2 regions of the Halomonas sp. DP5Y7-2 genome follow, and region 1 is predicted to be linked to the other one. Evidence: predicted binding sites of a transcription regulator. Region 1 holds the regulator's gene; the other holds the start of a gene.
What was found. Region 1 encodes FNR, which switches genes on or off when oxygen is low (the NO sensors DNR and NnrR bind a similar motif). Its sites were predicted from a motif close to TTGATNTANATCAA; they were not measured.
Positions count from the first base shown of each region.

Region 2: a site for FNR is predicted at 1,662-1,675, ahead of hemN (oxygen-independent coproporphyrinogen III oxidase). Genes of this name have one in related genera too.

Region 1 is NZ_JAHVHY010000004.1:262,814-266,228, forward strand. Features, by position in the region: gene KUW18_RS07900 (hypothetical protein) at 1-109, shown strand, start outside; gene ttcA (tRNA 2-thiocytidine(32) synthetase TtcA) at 279-1,202, shown strand; gene fnr (fumarate/nitrate reduction transcriptional regulator Fnr) at 1,481-2,221, opposite strand; gene KUW18_RS07915 (sulfite exporter TauE/SafE family protein) at 2,380-3,066, opposite strand; gene ccoS (cbb3-type cytochrome oxidase assembly protein CcoS) at 3,076-3,315, opposite strand; gene KUW18_RS07925 (heavy metal translocating P-type ATPase) at 3,312-3,415, opposite strand, start outside.
Region 2 is NZ_JAHVHY010000003.1:153,835-157,249, forward strand. Features, by position in the region: gene hemN (oxygen-independent coproporphyrinogen III oxidase) at 182-1,567, opposite strand; gene KUW18_RS04335 (c-type cytochrome) at 1,985-2,302, shown strand.

The DNA of each region.
Region 1 (3,415 bases):
GAAGCGTCTGACGCTGACGGTGAGTGAGCACGCCTGGCAACGCTTCGGCATCTTGCTGCTGTTGCTTGGTGTGGTGGCGCGCTATCTGCTGGCACTACAAGTCGTCTAGCCACAGGTCGTCTTGTCACAGGGCGGCTAATCAAAAGCACCTTGGCCCAGGACATGCGGTTGTGAACCAGCGTAATCGCAGGGGTGAGTGGTTGCTGACTTCTTCGCCTGTGGCGGACGTGAGTGATAGACTAGCGGGTCTTCATTTTCAGCCGTGATGTGCCCTGCCCATGTCTGCTCAGCCCGCTTCCGCCTCCCTGTTTGATCCCCGTGTCCTCGACCGTCGTGATGCCGCGTCCCCGGCAGCTGACGACGAGCGCGCCCAGGCCAAGGCCAAGCGCGAGTTCAACAAGCTGCAGAAGCGTCTGCGGCGTCAGACCGGCAACGCCATCATCGATTACGGCATGATTCAGGAAGGCGACAAGGTCATGGTATGCCTGTCCGGCGGCAAGGACAGCTACACCATGCTCGAGATTCTCCGCAGCCTGCAGCGCAATGCGCCGGTGAACTTCTCCCTGGTGGCGGTCAACCTCGACCAAAAGCAGCCCGGCTTTCCCGAGCACGTGCTACCGGACTACCTGGACAGCATTGGCGTGGACTACCACATCCTCGAGCGTGACACCTACTCGGTGGTGAAGGAAAAGACCCCCGAGGGCAAGACCACCTGCGCGCTGTGCTCGCGACTGCGCCGAGGGTCGCTGTACGGTTTTGCGGAAGAGATCGGTGCGACCAAGATTGCCCTGGGACACCACCGCGAGGATATTCTCGAGACGCTGTTCCTCAACATGTTCTTCGGGGGAAGTCTCAAGGCCATGCCGCCCAAGCTGCTGTCCGATGATGGCAAGAACATTGTCATCCGGCCGCTGGCGTACTGCCGCGAGGCGGACATCCAGGCCTACAGCGATGCCATGGCCTTTCCGATCATTCCCTGCAACCTCTGCGGTTCGCAGCCCAACCTGCAGCGCCAGGTGGTGAAGGAAATGCTGGCAGAGTGGGAGGCCAAGCACCCAGGGCGCCTGGAGAGCATGTTCAAGGCCGTGACCAACGTGGCACCCTCGCAGCTGGCGGACCGGGAGCTGTTCGACTTTGAAGGTCTGGAGGCCGTGCAGGCGCATCGCCAGGCTCGGCGTATTGATATCGTTGACGCCGACTAAGCTCGCCTGAACAAGCCCAGCTGAAGAGCCCCTGCTGAACATGCCTTGCTGAAAAGGCACTGCTGAAGCGCGAAGCGAGCTAGGGCTACATCACGCAGTGGCCCTCTTCAATGTCTGAACGCTCGTCCCGATAAGATAGCAAGAGGCCGCATCCTGGGATGCGGCCTCTTTTGTTGATGGAGTCGGTATATCGTCGCCCTACCTAGGGGGGCTGGGCTCGTGGCGTGGCACGACGTCTATCGGTCGCTGTCGGCCGCAGGCCCTGTCAGCGCCGCGGATCAGCTGGCGTCGGTGTCAGCCAGGTTCGACAGTGAGGCGAGGTCCAGGATATTGACCTCCCGTCCAGAGACGGCCACCAGGTCCTGCTGTTGAAAGCGCCCCAGAATGCGGCTGACCGTTTCGACGGCTAGTCCCAGGTGGTTGCCGATATCTGCCCGGGACATGGACAGGCGGAAGCTGAACGGCGAGTAGCCGCGGCGGCGGAAACGGTCCGACAGTCCGAGGAAGAAGCAGGCCAGTCGTTGGTCAGCGGTCTTGCGCGACAGCAGCTGCATCATGCGGCGATCCTCGCGCAGCTCCTTGCTGAGGGTGCGGAACAGTTGCGCGCGTAGTTCCGGCAGCGTTTGGGTCAGGGCGTCAAGGCGATCGAAGGGAATCTCACATACGGTCGTGGTCTCGAGTGCCACCACGCTGCCGGGGTATCTGCCGTCGTCGATGCCGTCCAGGCCGACCAGTTCACTGGGCAAGAAGAAGTTGGTCAGCTGCGCTTCGCCACTACCTTCGGTGGTGATCTGCTTGAGGCTACCGGAGCGAACCGTGAAGACGCTCGTGAAGCGATCTCCCTGCTCGACCAGGCGAGTGCCCTTCTTGATCGGAGGATGACGGCGGATAATGGAATCGAAGCGCTCGAGGTCAGCGGTCTCCAGCGACAACGGAAGGCACAGGGAGCTCAAGCTGCAGGACTCGCAACGAGTCTCGTGTAGCATGGGGCGCCGTCGATCTTGGGCCGATGGACTCATTCGCAGCTCCTGTGGGTCTGGGGTTTATGATGAGCAAAGCATGTAGGAAACTGGCTTTCCCTTGCTGCATGCTATTGTCGCTATTCTACACACAGATATTAGGCCAAAGGAGCATATACCTCTTTTGCCTCAATAATCTGGCGGCGATATGATAATCGTCAATTTCCTACAATTTGTAGGATATTCCACACAGCTAAACCGACAATCATGCCCGCTGCCATAAATCGTGTGGCAGGGTGTGCCAGCAAACTCTGCAGCTGACGCGCAGCAATCCCTGTTGTCACCAGTGCCGGTAGCGTCCCCAGGCCAAAGCAGAGCATGAGTAGTGCTCCACGGGCAGGGTCTGCGATGGCCATGCTCCATGCCAGCATGGAATACACCAGGCCACAGGGCAGCCAGCCCCAGATGGCCCCGAGTGCAACCGCCTGAGGTAGCTTGACCACTGGCAACAGGCGACGTCCTGCTGGCTCCAGGTACCTCCACAGGCGCTGGCCCAATGCCTCCAGCCAGCGTAGCCCTTTCCACAGGTTGGCAATGTAAAGCGCCATCGTGATCAGCATCAGGCTGGCAACCACCTGCAGCAGGTCCCGCATGCCCGGTGCCAGCGCCACCACAGAGCCTAGGCTTGCGACCATAGCGCCTGCCAGGCAGTAGCTGAACAGACGTCCCGAGTTGTAGCCAAGTAGTAAAATTCCTACACGAACAGGGTGGCGCATGCTCGGGGGAATGGCAAAGGTCAGGGCGCTCATTATACCGCCGCACATGCCGATGCAATGTGCTCCGCCAAGCAGCCCGAAGACAAAAGCCGCCATCGCGGGCGGCAGGTCTAGACCTACTGGGTTCATGCGTTCTGCTCAGGATCCAGGGGGTGGCGTGGAATCATGTTCGTCGGCTGTTGTGTCATCGACCGGTGTCTCTTTTGCCGGCTTTCTGGATGGGTTCGATGTCGGCGGGTCTTCGTCCTCGAACAGGATGCGATAGGCAGGACCCTCCAGATCGTCGAATTGATCGTTGCGGACCGCCCAGAAAAACGCCCATACCGCCAGACTCAACAGGATCAGCGACAGCGGTATCAACAGATAGAGAATGTTCATTGAGCATGCGCCGCTACGGCAAGACGTGAGGGTGATGGCGGCGCCGCGCGTCTCAGGCGAAGGGCATTGCCTATGACCAGCAGCGAGCTGATCGACATGC
Region 2 (3,415 bases), on a different contig from region 1:
CGACGCGCGTTACGGCCAAGGTCGATCGCTATACTAGATATAGTTAAATTTTTGGCCGGCGGCACAATATAAACGAAAAAACCGGACACGGAAGGCCCGGTTTTTAAATTGCCTTTGGCGCATAAACGGTCACGCCGGGACCGGCGAGGACCTGGCGGGGACGCCAACCGTCCGGCGCATCCTAGACGGTACGGGAGAAGCGCCCACTTTCCGCCACCAGGTAGGCGTCGAAGGCCATGGCCAGATTGCGCATCATCAGCCGGCCTGCCGGGAGCACCCTGAGTGCGTCCTGCTTGATCTCGATCAAGTCGTCCTCGCGCATCTCTTCCAGCTGGTTCAGCGCCGCCGCGAAGTGCTGCTGAAAGTGGATACCATGACGATCTTCAAACTCGGCAAAGCGCACCTCACCGTGGCACATCAGGGCAGTGATCAGCTCTGCGCGCAGCTGGTCCTCCGCGGTCAAGCGGTAACCACGTAGCACCGGCAGCCGCCCGGCCTCAAGGTGCTCGGCGTATTCGGCGGTGGTCTTGACGTTCTGGCTGTAGGCATCGCCCACCTTGCCGATGGATGTCACCCCCAGGCCAATCATGTCGCACTGGGCATGGGTCGAGTAGCCCTGGAAATTGCGCTGCAGGGTGCCATTCTCACGGGCCAGACTGAGCTCATCCTCGGGCAAGGCAAAGTGATCCATGCCGATATAGACGTAGCCCGCCTGGGTCAGCCGCTCGATGGTCAGCTCGAGCAGTTCTAGTTTACGCCCAGGCGGCGGCATGTCCTCGTCACGGATCAGCCGCTGCGCCTTGAACAGCGATGGCAGATGGGCGTAGCTGTAGGCGGCGATACGATCGGGCCTGAGCGCTACGACCTTGGCCAGCGTGGTATCGAAGCTGTCACGGGTCTGCAGCGGCAGCCCGTAGATCAGATCCACCGACACCGAGGCGAAGTCCGCCTCCCGGGCGGCATCCATCAGCGCCGCTACCTGGGCCTCGCTCTGCAGCCGATTCACCGCCTTCTGCACCAGGGGGTCGAAGTCCTGAACGCCGAAACTCAACCGATTGAAGCCCATGGCCCGCAATTCGTGTATCTGCTGGGGCGTTACCGTGCGCGGGTCCACTTCCAGCGAAAACTCACGACGGGACGGCGGAGCGAAGGAAAAGTGTTGCGCCAGGCTGTCGATCAGCCCGGCCAACTGGGCGTTGGTCAGAAAGGTGGGGGTGCCTCCGCCCAGGTGCAGCTGAGTCAATTCGCGGTCGTTATCGAACAGTTCGGCCTGCAGGGCGATCTCGCGCTTGAGCAGGTTCAGATACTCGGCGGCACGCTCGCGATTGTGGGTAATGATCTTGGAGCAGGCGCAGTAGTAGCAAAGGCTCTCGCAGAAGGGCACGTGCACGTACACCGACAGCGGCTTTGGCTCTCCTTGCTGGCTGCGTTGTACCGCCTGTCGATAGTCATCGACGCCGAAGCCCGCATGGAAATTCGGCGCAGTGGGGTAGGAGGTGTAGCGCGGGCCGGGACGATCATACTTTTCGACCAGGTTACGCTGAAACGGCAGAACATCGGATGACATCGACAAGGCCTCTCATGACACGACCGCCCGACGGCGGCATCTGTCGGCATTGTCTCACGTCATCTCGGCTTGGCTGCGACAGACGAAGCCAGACATGATCTGCATCAAATCAGTGCCAAGACGTCATCCCCAGGCAGATCGGTCTCTAGTGCTAGCGCATGACGGCCGCCACCGCAATGATGCCTGTCTGATTCCCTTGATCCCCATCAAGCATAGTGCGTAGCGACTACCTCTCCCTAGCGAAAGTTGACCAGCGTCATAGGGTATTGTCGCTGAGCGCTCCAATACTCGAGAGTCCCAAGGGTTGCCGGCAGCTCTGGCTTGCCGACACAACGACCCCGGACAGACTCGGCTGGCGGCGTGGCATGCCTTGCCCACGCTGCCCGTCCGCAGACCCAATCCCGAGGAGCGCTCATCATGAAATGGTTCCCCCTGGCCGCGCTTGGCGCCGCCTGTCTGTTCAGTGTTACTGCCCACGCCGCGGGCGACGCCGCCGCCGGTGAAACCAAGGTCGGGGCCTGCGCCGCCTGCCATGGCACCGATGGCAAGGCCACTGGCCCCATCTATCCCAACCTGGCAGGACAGAATGCGCCCTACCTGGAAGGCGCGCTGAAGGCCTACCGCGACGGCCAGCGCAGCGGCGGCATGTCCGCCATCATGGCCCCCCAGGCGGCTGCACTGTCCGATCAAGACATCGCCGATATTGCCGCCTACTACTCCTCACTGACGCCCTGACACCAGGTCTCTAGGCTGCTAGGCCACCCAGCGAAGCGTTCTCTCTAGCTTCCGGTGTCCTACAGTACCGGCAACCCTCAGCCAGGCCGGGCTCTCGTGCCAGCACATGACGACCACCACCGCCATGATGCCTGCCTCACAATGGCGGCTATCACCCACGGCCTGCTGGCACATGGGCCTTTCGGGAGGCACGAGGCGGATAGCCATGCGGCGCAAGCCGCTGATGACCGTGTCGGGTGTCACAAAGAGACGTCATGACGCACGTAACATGCCCCCTGGCGCGTTATCTCCCCTGCTATGCCCGCGACGCTATGCTCACGACATGCTTCTGCGCCATTTATCAAGAGCCACGACTATCCAGACATACTTCAGCGAGATTTGCTCCATGGCGGCACGCCCGTCGATCCGCTTCCCAGGAGAGAAGCTTCCTTAAGCACTTTGCTAAAACACGCATTTATGACCACACAATCATTGCTGGATATTCCAGAAAAATCATAAATTTTTCTCGCTCTCGAGGTCCCTTCATCACATCCTGAAAATGTTACCTCGCCATCCCAATCTACCCCCTTTGATAGACACATTGCCGTCACGGTGGGTCAGTCAGATGTCGCGATTTAGTCATTTATCGACACCTAGGCGATGAAAAAAATAGTGACGCTTTACGCTGTATGGTAGTGAAATCCATCTGGAAAAGGCGAGACCACTGCGCCACAAGTGACTCATTCCCTTACCGACATCCCCCTTCGTACGGCGCCTCCAGCCCCTGCCTGTCCGGCTTTCTCTCTGCTCACTCGCTGATAGCCCAGTAGATTGGCCGGCCGAATAAAGTCTCAATCGTGGTAGCCACATCAGCAGACTTTCTTCCAAATACCCCGAACGAGGTATGAAAACTAAACCAATGCGGTCATCCGAACTCATTAATTCATGTTTCATCTATTTCAAGAAAAGTTCCATGCTACATTCAAATTATAGTGAGGTTTTGATGACATCAAAGATGATGAGAAATCTGCTCACGATCGAGTAATTGATATAGGTCATGTGCTGTAGGTTTTTCCACACATTACTTCACTTTCATGCTCCATACCTGCGTTAGTATTGCCCTCCCCTGATAGA